DNA from 3 places in the Clostridium sp. Marseille-P299 genome. Region 3 is predicted to be linked to each of the others. Evidence: a T-box and tRNA genes for the amino acid it is inferred to sense, from the RefSeq annotation. Region 3 holds a T-box; the other regions hold tRNA genes.
The links. The T-box of region 3 lies ahead of argS (arginine--tRNA ligase). A T-box ahead of a tRNA ligase gene usually reads a tRNA of that ligase, here a tRNA-Arg.

Region 1 (4,298 bases), on a different contig from region 3:
TAAAGAAGCATGTTATTACCGGATATTCATCTGTTGATAAGGAAAAATGGTTATCAAGTATATCAAAAGAGATTATTCTTTCACATCATGAACGTGAAGATGGAACCGGGTACCCAATGCGCCTAACAAAAGAAAAAATTCCATTTGAAACAAAGCTTGTATCATTATGCGATGAATTTGACAGTTTGGTTTATGGCTATTTTACAAATAAACTAAAAGTGCATGATGCAATTGATTATATAATAAGTCAAGCTGGGGTAAAATTTGATCATAAGATAGTGAGAAAATTTGTTGAATCTGTAGCGGCGTATCCAGTAGGAACCTATGTTATTACAAATGAAAATGAAATAGGGGTTGTACTTAGACAAAATAAGAAATTACCTACAAGGCCTGTCATTCGTATGATTGAGGATGCAAATGGTGAATATTATACTACGATAGTAGAAAAGGATTTAACAAAAGAATTGACGCTATTTATACGAGATACATTAAATGAGTAAACATTCTATGTAGCAATTATAGAATAAATATATTTTAAACTCTTCATCACAGTTGAGCGTATAGTTAACTCTTTTTCTTGTATTGATTATATACATAAAATGTGTTATAAATAATAGATGATAATTATATTTTTAGAAATAAGACAGAAAGTAATCAGGTGATTAGATGCATAGTTTTTTAAAAGCCATTGGCTTTAGTCAATTGAAGAGTAGAAAAGAAGTAGAAGCCTTAGTTCAAATGGTTATTAATCAGGCATCCGAACGTCACATGATACGTTTAGGTAATTCTTCTTCCGTTGCTGAATTATCAATGGAATTCGGCGAGGGATTAGGTATTACAGTTCGAGGTGAATATGATGAGAATGAAGTGTTTCACATGGAACATTATTTTCCCTATTTTTCAGGACGCAATGTAAGTACCAGAGAAGAAGTATATATAAGTAAAAGGGTTGATACCGATGCATACACTGGTATGTGCGATGACTATCGTTTAGGTGTTTCTCTCATATTTTATTTGCAAAATTCAATTGATTATTTGAATTTTAAACAAAAAAAAGGACCTTTAGTGCATTCCGTTACATTGTCTGCATTAGCTCTTGATGGTAAAATATTATTACCAGTTGAAAAGGATGAAAAGCAGATCAAAATCTCAAATGCAGATATACATCATAGAAATCAATTAATTGCGGAAGCAAAAAAGGGAAATCAGGAAGCGATTGATAGTTTAACGGTAGACGATATCGACCTTTATGCTATGGTATCAAAACGAATCAAGTATGAAGATATTTATTCTATTGTTGATACATCTTTTATACCTTACGGATCTGAGTCGGATAATTATACGATTCTAGGAACGATTCTAGATCATAACTTAGTTACAAACACAAAATCAGGTGAAGAAGTTTATATCCTACAGGTTGATTGCAATCATTTAGTTTTTGAGGTTTGTATTAATAAAAAAGATTTACTCGGGGAACCTCTTGTAGGTAGAAGATTCCGAGGAATTGTATGGATGCAAGGTAATGTGGATTTTTTTGCATAAGCAAACTAAGGCATAACTTGACTTTATTTTAATTTGTTTATATAATAATAAGCGTATCGTATGGATACGCTTTATTATTTATATGACAATTCTATAGGTGATAAGTTTGATTTAGAAAACTTTTCATAGATGTCCTCATAGCTCAGCTGGATAGAGCGATCGCCTCCTAAGCGATAGGCCGGACGTTCAAATCGTCTTGGGGACGTTGGAAGCATTGAAAATTTTGATTTTCAATGCTTCTTTTTTACTTTTTAAATAAGACTCTAGAAAATATGATGTTGCCTTAGAGATTTAGTATAAGGTAAAAAAATTGTATGTAATGCTTAGGGATTGCAGTAGTTAACCATTTCATATAAAGCACCAAATTTAGAAAAATTGTGTAAGTATGTCATTTATGATATAATGAAAGCGGAATGAGGTATCTGTAAATTCGTTGCATATGCCGATTGAAGTAACAAGATCATGAAGGGGATTGATTCATGATATAATGAAATCGTTATGAGGTGGTTGCAAATTCACCGTCAGAAGCGATTGGAACAACAATATCATATACGAATTAGTTCGGTCTATATTAAATTATAATTCATGTAAATAGTGATGATGGGCAAAATCATAGAAAAGGGGCAGGCATGAAAGAGAAAAGAAATTCTAAAATAATTCCAACATTATGTTTCATTGCTTCTATTTATTTCGCAGCCTTTGTTTTAATTGAATTTCATGCGGATTATCTGGCTGTGGGGGGGGGCAGGAATCGTAATGTTGATTGCTGCCTACTTCTTAATGAATAAGATTGAATCAGATATTTATAATAAACATCTGCTGGAAAAAGAAGAAGATGATTTACGATTGCAAGAAGTCCTAAAAAAAATAGATGAAACAAGTAATAGAATAGAGACTGTACAAAAAGCAATATATGTTGTTACTAAAAAAGGTACGGAGAATATAGAACATAGATTGGATGACATTAAAAGCACTGAAATTTGAGACATTGGTAATAGATAGGTTCTAATTAAAAGAATGGAATGAATAGGATATTCAGTTAATTAAATAATTGTATAAAAAACGAGGCAACTTAGAAGTTGACCTCGTTTTCTACTAATAGTCCTATTAATATTACATATAGCAAAGCCATATTCAACTTAGTAAATATAGCGAGCTGACGTTTCGTTTAATAAACAATAAAATATAAAATAGTAGACTTTTTATTGTATTTACTACGTAAGATAAAAGTACTCCTTTTATCATTGTAGTATCACGTAAGGTGGAAGTAACTATCTTATCATTGCATTTAGAAAGTAAAAGGATAGTAAATTATTGATCCTTACTAAATAATGGTCTAAAAATCTAAGTGGTCGTCTCTGGTTAAATGTCTTAATGAGTCCATGCGTTTTTTACGATTTGCAAGATATGTTCGTCTACGTTTTCTATGAGGAAACTCAACAAAGAGAATATACCAACCAATAACAAGGACAATTCCACCTGCAACAATACCTAAGAGAATAGGCTTTGTTTTAGATGATTTAGTCTTTGCAGTTTCATTTTTATTGTTGGAAGTATTAATTACTTCTTTTGAATCACTAGTCGTATTTTCATTGGTTTCTCTAGCAGCAATAACCACTTCTGGAGATACTAAGTAACTAGGCCATTTTTCTTCGATTATTTCTTTGGTGATTGGATAATCGCTATTATAATATAGTATATCAGCAAAACCAACGTATTTACCTGCATAGGTATAAGAGATTTTTCCAATTACATTGTCACCATGGGATAATTCATCAATTGGAGTTAATGTAATTGATTTTTCAGCATCTTTTATATTTGCTGTATTTGGTAAGACGATATTACTGTCATCACCGATACGTATTAAATCTTCGTCATCTTTCTTAAAAAAAGGTAATGATGAAAATAGGTCTGGAAAGCTAGTATCGCTTGAAATCTCAGTTTGTTCAATATTATAAAGGGAATAGTTATCAAAGGCAAAATCTAATATTTTAGCGGTATCTTCATAAGCATGAAGAGAAGTGTCTACGTGAAGAACAACAGCAATTAAAGTTAAACCATTGCGCTCAGCATACGTTACTAAAGTAGTTTTAGCTTCTGTTGTACCTCCTGTTTTTCCACCTATAGTACCATCATAATTTAGAGTCTTTCTGATAAAACGATGGTGATTGGCAAGAGGTCTAGCAACGTTTTTATTTGTTGCCGGTATTGTATGAGTTCTTGATGATGTTATTTTACGAAAGTCGGCATTTTTAATAGCTGCTTGTGCAATTAAGGCCATATCATAAGCACAAGTATAATGATTGTCATCATGAAGGCCATGAGGATTCACAAAGTTAGTATTTTTACATCCAAGTTCTTTTGCTCGATCATTCATCATTTTTGCAAAATCAGTAATTGGTCCATTCGCAACATGTTCACCAACGGCATAAGAAACTTCATTTGCGGATTCTAACATAACGGCATAAAGGGCATCTTCTAAAGAGAGTTGCTCTCCTTCAACTAGTCCAATACGTGAGCTGTTAAAATCAACATCCCACTCTGCTTCATGTGACATGGTCACAGTTTCGTTTAATTTATTATTCTCAAGTGCAAGTAAGGTTGTCATGATTTTTGTAATACTTGCGGGATAATGAGCGTCGTAAATATCCTTTTCATATAAAATTAAACCAGTACTTGCCTCCATTACAATCGCGGCATCTGCATATACCGATGGACCTTTTGGCCAGGTAAAATCGGAAGAGTTTGTACTTGCT
Region 2 (4,298 bases), 200 kb from region 3:
ATTTATATAATCTAAAAGCCAATTTATAATTAAAGTTAAGGAGAGTTTATGCAGTTATCGAAAAAGTTGTCGTTTGAAGAGTTTGTATGTTTCGTAGAAAAAACATTGATGGAGCATTTGGGGAGTGAATATTTTTCTCAACGAAAAAAAGTAGTAAAAAATAACGGTGTGACATTAATTAGTTTGGTCATTCGTAAAAGGGATGAATTAATTGTTCCTTGTATCTATTTGAATACATATTTTTCGCAATATGAAGAAGGAAGGCAAATAAATGAAATTTGCGATGAAATACTAGATGTGTATTTATACTCAAAGGATAGTGAAAGAAATAGTTTTGATGAAATCATATTTCGGTACGATGAGATGAAATCAAGTATTATTTATCGTATTATTAATTACGAAAAAAATAAAGAACTGCTAGAATCAGTACCTTATATTAAAGTTTTAGATTTTGCAGTTACCTTCCATTGTTTGGTTAGGGATGATGAAGAAGGAATTGGAACCATTCGAATTACAGAGGAACATCGTAAACAATGGGGAGTGAAGCTTGAGGAACTATATATAATTGCAATGAAAAATACTCCGGAAATTTTTCCGGCATTGATTCGTCCAATGGAAGAGGTTATGTTGGAATTAATGAAAAAAGAAGTCATGTCTTTTGCTATGGATGATATTAACCATCTTGGTTTAGCAGAAGAGAAACATTTGGAGGCTGAACAAGCAGCGAATGAATTTATTCAGATGTTACACTATGAAAATCCAAAATGTAAAGTAGATATGTATGTGCTATCAAATTCAAGGGGAATTAATGGTGCTAGTTGTATTTTATATCCTGAAATCTTATCTGATTTTGCGGATCAGATAGACAATGATTTCTTTATACTTCCATCTAGTATTCATGAACTTATTTTAGTGCCTGTGGAAGAACAACTTGGTATAAAACAACTAAAAGAAATGGTAATGGAAATCAACCAAACACAAGTACCATTTGAAGATGTTTTGTCAGATGATATATATTGTTATTCAAGAAGTAATAAACAGATGATTGGAATTGCATAATTATTTTTAAGAATTAAGATTGGTAAGGTAATAAAAAAAGCATATGCAAAATAGTGACCTATTTTGCATATGCTTTTTATCTTCCTAATGTATCTGTATTTGCATTAGCAGAATCTAATGATTTCGATGAATCTGCGCTTTTATCAGATTTGGCAGCTTCTACAGAGCTATTTTGAATATTTTGATAAAATTCATTTAAATTCTCATCACTTGCACAAGCTTCTTCCAGACGAGTAACAACATCGGAGACTAATACTTCAACATCCTCACCAGTACGTAATTCATTAAGATACTTACTTGTATCTTCGTTTATATCGCCTAAATATACTTTAGGGGTCCCATCCACATAGGTAATTCTAAGCTCATCAATGGAAGGGGCATAGGTATCTATGGTAGCTAATTCAAGATCATAACTTACATAGACAACATAATCGATTTCATTGATCCCTTTTTTCGTATAGCAATTAATATTCTGATAGCTATTCACATACTCTATTTTTCTTTGTAAACGTTCCATATCGATTTGGTTCGCATTTGTTACAATAGGAACAAAATCTTCTGCAGAACAAGTTAATTTGGCTTCGTAAAAATCCTGAACAACTTTATTAATATCTGCGTATTTGTTTAATTCAAGATCATTTTCTAGCTCTGGTGTAGCAGTTGGAGCTTTTGTTATGATTGGATCCATTGCAAATGCAGAGACATCATCTTTACTATTTGCTGGCTCGATTGATCTACTCATAGGTTTTGGATCATCTGTACTCTTTTTATTTTCTAAAGTAAAAGAAAGGGTAACCATTCCAATACCCATAATACCAGTTGTTAATAATACTAAGATTTTTTTATATTTGATTTTCATAGATAGCTCCTTGTTACAATGAATCGATAACATAAAGTTCCCGTTACATTACAAACTTTATAAAATATGGAAATTTATATTTGTATCATAGCAAATTTTCATAAAAAAAGCAATGATTTTATTGCAAATTTGTAACTTATTTTAATATGCATGTAATATTTATGTAATAATTATAACTCAGAGAAGGTGGATTTAAACGAATTGAATGAGAAATGCTTAAAAAAGAGCGTAAAAAATGCACCTGATAGGATTCGAACCTACGACCTTCAGCTTCGGAAGCTGCTGCACTATCCACTGTGCTACAGATGCAAAATATCAATAAAATATTAAGTTTAATTTGTTATATATATTATTTAAAGTGCCAATAACGTTATTTTTTATCTGGCAGAGCTTAATGATTCTTATGCACTTATACATATGTAATGCTAAATGAATTTAGCTGTAATTTTTATTCAAAATATTTTCATAAAAATAATACATATAAAATTGCCACAATCCCTATTATATCTATAAACCGTATTTTTGTAAAGTTTAAAATGTTTAAAAATAAAGTCCGCTTGTTATGCGAAATTAATAAAATTTCTTATAAGTACGGTGCAAACATTTTCATAGTAATAATTCAAAAAACATGCTATAATAACTCATTAAAGAGTTGTCTTGCGTAAGCAAACATTGAAAGGATAAATAGGTAAGATGAAGAAAGTTACGAAGCGTATATTCGAAGATGCAGATAAGAAACAAGAAGCAATTCGTATTAATAAATATTTGAGTGAAGCAGGTGTCTGCTCAAGAAGAGAAGCTGATACTTATATCGAACAAGGAAAGGTTTTAATTGATGGTGAAGTAGCGGTTATGGGAAGCAAAGTGTTTCCTGGACAGGAAGTTAGTTTCCAAGGAAAAGTATTAAACCGTGAAGAAAAATTAGTATTAATAGCTTTTAATAAACCACAAGGAATTGTTTGTACAACGGATAAGAGAGAGCCAGACAATATTATTGATTATATTCAATATAAAACTAGAATCTATCCTATTGGAAGACTTGATAAGGATTCTGAAGGCTTGATTTTATTAACGAATAATGGCGATATCGTTAATAAGATTCTACGTGCAGGAAACAACCATGACAAAGAGTATATTGTTAAGGTAAATAAGCCAATTACTGTAGAATTTTTAAAATCCATGGCGGCAGGTGTACCAATACTTGATACCGTGACAAGACCATGTACGATTGAAGCGGAGGATAAATTTACATTCCGTATTATTTTAAATCAAGGACTAAACCGTCAGATACGAAGAATGTGTGAGTATCTTGGATACCGTGTTGTATTTTTACAAAGAATTCGAATTATGAACGTTAATTTAGGTAGATTAAAAATCGGTGACTATCGTAATTTAACGGACCGAGAATTAGAAGGCTTAAGGGAATTAATCAAAGATTCCTCAAATGCTCCTATGAGTGATGAAATTGATGATGAAATGGTAGATGTTCGTGTTAAGGAAGAAAGTGCTAAGAAGTCTTCATCAAATAAAGGCAGCATTAGAACAACAGGAAAAATCACTGGTAAAGCAAGAAACAAAGCTAAGAATTTTCAAAAACAAGTGAGTCATAACAAGAAATCGGAATCAAAATCATATGGCGAACAAGGACGTAAGAAGGAGTTTTACAATGGAAGCAGAAAAGAAAGTAACAATGGAATCAAAAAAGGAAAGAATCAAAGAACTAACCAAGCTACTGGACAGGGCCGCTAGAGTTTACGAGCAAGAAGATCGAGAGATTATGAGTAACTTTGAGTATGACAAGCTCTACGATGAACTAAAAGCACTGGAAGAAGAAACTGGTTTTGTACTTGCAGGTAGTCCAACGATGCATGCAGGTTATGAAATCCTTAGCGAACTTCCAAAAGAAAGACATGATTCTCCAATGCTCTCACTTGATAAAACAAAAGATGTGGAAACACTTAAAGAATGGCTTGGTAATCAGGAAGGCTTACTTTCTTGGAAGTTGGATGGTTTAACCGTTATTTTAACTTACCAAGGCGGAAAGTTAGTTAAAGCAGTTACAAGAGGAAATGGTGAAGTCGGCGAAGTTATCACAAATAATGCGAAAGTATTTAAAAACATTCCTCTTAGCATTGCTTATCAAGGTGAATTGGTCATTCGTGGTGAGGCACTTATTAAGTACTCTGATTTTGAGCGAATGAATGCGATGATTGAGGATGTTTCTGCTAAATACAAAAATCCTAGAAATCTATGCAGTGGTTCTGTAAGACAGCTGAACAATGAGATTACTGCTAAGAGAAATGTTCATTTCTTTGCATTTGCACTTATTAAAATGGATGATATGAGCCAATTTACAACGAAAAAAGAGCAGTTTGAGTGG
Region 3 (4,298 bases):
TTCATTTTCTTGCATCTCTGTTTGAAGAGTTTCTATTGTAGCCTCTTTTTCATCTACTTTCTTGCTTAAACTCTCAATACTATGTTCTTTTTCTTCAACGGAGTTTTGAAGAGCTCCCATTTTGTTTTCAAGCTCTTTAATACTCTCTTCTTTTTCATCAAGATATTGTTGTAAAATTTCATTGGTTTCTTCTTTTTCCTTCGCTTCTGACTGAAGTGCTCCAATTGATTTATCTTTTTCATTCAACTCAGTCTGAAGATTTTCAATAAACTCATCATTTTCTTGCTTCTCTGTTTGAAGAGTTTCGATTGTAGCCTCTTTTTCATCTACTTTCTTGCTTAGACTCTCAATATTATGTTCTTTTTCTTTTACTTCCAATTGAAGAATTTCCAATGAGTCTTCTTTCTCTTTCACTTCCAATTGAAGAGCTTCCAGTGAATCTTCTTTCTCTTTCACTTCCAACTGAAGAATTTCCAATGAATCCTCTTTATCCTTCAATTCTTTTTGAAGATTTCCAACGACTTCTTCATTGTCTTTTATGCTTAATTGAAGAGTTTCGATTTCCACTTCTTTTTGACTAAAATCAGAAGCTAATTTATTATAACTTTCTTCTTTTTTCTTAAGTTCTTCCTTTAAATTGGCAAGAGAATTATCTCTTTCCGATATTTTTTTATTCACTTGATTGATCTGCTGCTCTTTATCTTTAAGAAGTTCTTGTAATTTCTTAAATTCATTTTTGCTGTTATTTAATTCACCGTTTACATTTTCTAAATTAGAAACGGCTTGATCAAGTTCATTCTGCTTTTCGTTTAAGGATTCCTTCAATTTTTTAAGCTCGTCTTCTAATAATTCGATGGAATCGATTTTATTATGTAATTCCGTTAACTTATCTTGATTATCTTTCTCTAACGTATCTATTTGTTCTTTTAGTAAATTGATTTCTTCCTCTTTATTTGAAAATATAACTTCAGTTTCTTCAAGAAGTTCTGTGATATGCTTAATATTTTGTTCTTTTTCTTCTAAAGTTAATTTATAAGAAGCAATTTCATTCTCATTATCTTTAACTTTTTTCTCTAAATCCTTAACAACTTGCTTATTCTTATTAATAGAATCTGTAAGTTTCTCTTTTTCTGAAATGGTGTTTTCTAACTTAGATTCAAACTCTTTTACTTCGTTCTTAAGATTCGTGATTTCATCTTCTCTTTCGCGAACGTATTCTTCCACTTCTTCTGTAATTTCATTGTATTTTTCTATTTCAGTTTTAAAGAAGGTAACTTGTTGAGATAGTGCGGTAATTTCTTGCTGTTTCTTTTCAAGTAGATTCTTACCTTCCTCATTACTTTTTGTCATTTCTTCTATTTTAACTAGTGAGTCATTGTACTCTTGCTCAATATCTAATAAGCGCTGCATTTCTTGCTTTGAAACTATCATTTATTCACCAAAACCCTTCTGTTTTTTCTGTTGTATAAACTTCATCGTAATTCAATATTGATTTAGAAGTTATTACTTCTACTGGTATTATATTATACTTGTTTTATGCATCAAAATCCATAATCTTATTGAGATTTCTTTCATTTCCAGTAATATATAGCAATTACATATTTTAGGCAATGACAAAAGGTAAATTGAAGTTTTTATCGCTTATAGAATTTCCTTTTTATCCCTTATATTAATGATTGACATAAATTGTGGACTATGATATAAATGATAAAACAAATATTGTAAATACGTTGAATCAGAGAAGTACAAATAAATTCCTTAGAACAGCGAATCAAGAGATGGTGCGAGCTTGATACTAATATTTATTTGGAAAAGAGCTGAGGAGTAACCTCATAAAAATTGCTACTTGCAAACATTGAGGTCGTATGTCTGCGATAAAGACAATTGAGTGGGGGATTTCATATAAATTTTTTTGAAATAATAATCCCCAATTAGAGTGGTACCACGATGCTTCGTCTCTTTTTTAGAGATGGAGCTTTTTTTGTTTCATTCATTATATTTTAGGTTCATCGAAAGGAGAATATTATGCTTTATTTTCAAGAAGAAATTAAAAAAGTAATACAGCAACAGTATACCGATTTAGAAGTAATTTTTTCGGCTTCACCTAATGTAGAAACTGGTCACCTATCGATTCCTTGCTTTAGTTTTTCAAAAATATTAAGACGTTCCCCAAAAGATATTGCAGACGATTTATCAGAATTAATACAATCTCTTGATTTTATAGACAAAGTAGAATCAACCGGCGGTTATATAAATTGTTTTATAAAAAAAGAAATCCTTTTTAGAACAATTATTACAGAAGTACTTAAGTTAAAAGAATCCTATGGTTCAAATCAAAGTGGTCATAACAAAACAGCGTTGATTGAACATACTAGCATTAATCCAAATGCCTCTCCTCATGTTGGTAGAGCACGTAATGCGATGATTGGCGATTCTATTGTTCGGTTACTAAAATTTGAAGGATACAAGGTGGAAGTTCACTACTTTGTGAATGATATTGGAAAACAAATAGCAATGCTTTTACTTGGTGCAATGAAAAAAGAAAGTGTATCATTTAAAGATTTACTAGATTTATATATCGATATTAACAATGAACTAAAAGAGAATCCAGAACTAGAAAATGAAATATTTTCCCTTTTATATAAATTAGAAAATGGTGATGAAGAAGTTCGAACTCAATTCAGAAATCTTGTAAATATATGCATCAATGGACAAACAAGTATTCTAAAGGAGTTAGGAATCGAATATGATGCCTTTGATTATGAATCTGATTATTTATTCAACGAACGATTAAATGATATTTTAGAAGAGCTAAAAAATACAGGTGATTTAGAAGAGGATTCAGAAGGTCGTTATGTATTAAATCAATCGAAATACAATTTACCTATGAAAGCACCTTATTTAGTACTAACTAGGAAAGATAAAACATCCCTTTACCCACTAAGAGATATCGCGTATACCATTGATAAAGTAAAGAAAAATCATGATAGAAATATCATCGTCTTAGGTGAAGACCAAAAGCTTTATTTTAAGCAAATAGCTGCTGTATTAGACCTATTAGGTCTAACTCCTCCTGAAGTTATACATTATTCCATTGTTTTATTAGCAGAAGGTAAAATGGCAACGAGAAATGGCACCGTTATCCTTTTGGAAGATTTCATGAAAGAAGCTTATGAAAAGGCGAAAACAGAAATTCAAAAAAGGAGAGACTCTGTGGATGAAACCTCAGCAAAAGCAATCGCTTATGGTGCTGTGAAGTATTCTATTATAAAAACATCCAATGATAAAAATGTTACTTTTGATTGGGATAGTGCTTTAAGTTTTGAGGGAGATTCCGGTCCTTATTTACAATATAGTCTTGCACGTATTTTTTCAATTCTTAGAAACTTTACAGATACAGAAATAAAAAATCCGGACTATTCTTTATTAGATCAAAAGGAAGAACTAGAATTAATATTAGAGATTGCTAGAATGAATGAAGTCATTGAGCTGGCTTCTAAAAACTTGAGCCCTCATATCATAGCAAATTATTTATACGGATTAACACAAAAATTTTCACGATTTTATCATCAACATTCTATAATTAATGCTTCTAGTGAAGAGCTTAAAATCGCACGATTGCATTTAATCCTAGCTGTGAAACAAGTAATTTTAAATTGTTTATCCATCCTTGGTATCGATTCTGTGGAAACCATGTAGATATTAAGTCAAATTAATAAAACACGCAACTCCTTATTTATTAGGAATTGCGTGTTTGCAATATGAAATATTATTCCCGTCAATAAATATTTCAAGATTAGAATATCATACCATTACTAAGAAATTTCAGGGGGTGTAATTTTTTAGCCACCAATTATGTTATTATCTAACCCAATTGATTAATTCATTATTCATATTATTAATATTACCGGATTCTGCTGCAACTTCTTGGCTTAACTGCGAAATATCTTCTGTATTTGCATTGATTTCCTCGGACACAGCTGAAATATTTGTAGTGTCATCCACCATGCTTTCGTTAGTAATTGCTATATTCTTCACCCTCGTAATGGAATCATTGATACTAACAATTAACTTATCTACATTTTTAGTCACATTTAATAACTTGCCTTGAGCATCAACAATACTCTCATGTTGTTCATTGATTTCTGACTGCATTGTCTCGATACTTTGATAAGTTTTATCTGTGCTTATATTGATCTTATTTACTATATCTTCAATATTTTCTACTGAGCTATTCGTTCCTAAGGATAATTTTCGTATTTCTTCTGCAACAACAGAAAATCCTTTCCCAGCCTCGC

Region 1: it has a tRNA-Arg gene. The T-box ahead of argS (arginine--tRNA ligase) is inferred to sense a tRNA for this amino acid. The anticodon was not compared.
Region 2: it has a tRNA-Arg gene. The T-box ahead of argS (arginine--tRNA ligase) is inferred to sense a tRNA for this amino acid. The anticodon was not compared.

What each region holds. Positions count from the first base shown of each region.
Region 1 covers NZ_FJVE01000005.1:423,331-427,628, reverse strand. The annotation lists gene BN4220_RS03715 (HD-GYP domain-containing protein) at 1-500, shown strand, start outside; gene BN4220_RS03710 (DUF3881 family protein) at 667-1,542, shown strand; tRNA gene BN4220_RS03705 (tRNA-Arg) at 1,674-1,747, shown strand; gene BN4220_RS20210 (hypothetical protein) at 2,172-2,330, shown strand; gene BN4220_RS03700 (hypothetical protein) at 2,299-2,526, shown strand; gene BN4220_RS03695 (D-alanyl-D-alanine carboxypeptidase family protein) at 2,879-4,298, opposite strand, start outside.
Region 2 covers NZ_FJVE01000006.1:155,212-159,509, reverse strand. The annotation lists gene BN4220_RS04715 (DUF5688 family protein) at 49-1,059, shown strand; gene BN4220_RS04710 (hypothetical protein) at 1,136-1,918, opposite strand; tRNA gene BN4220_RS04705 (tRNA-Arg) at 2,155-2,227, opposite strand; gene rluF (23S rRNA pseudouridine(2604) synthase RluF) at 2,612-3,667, shown strand; gene ligA (NAD-dependent DNA ligase LigA) at 3,609-4,298, shown strand, end outside.
Region 3 covers NZ_FJVE01000006.1:350,769-355,066, forward strand. The annotation lists gene BN4220_RS05560 (hypothetical protein) at 1-1,431, opposite strand, end outside; T-box leader at 1,722-1,963, shown strand; gene argS (arginine--tRNA ligase) at 2,026-3,699, shown strand; gene BN4220_RS05570 (methyl-accepting chemotaxis protein) at 3,862-4,298, opposite strand, start outside.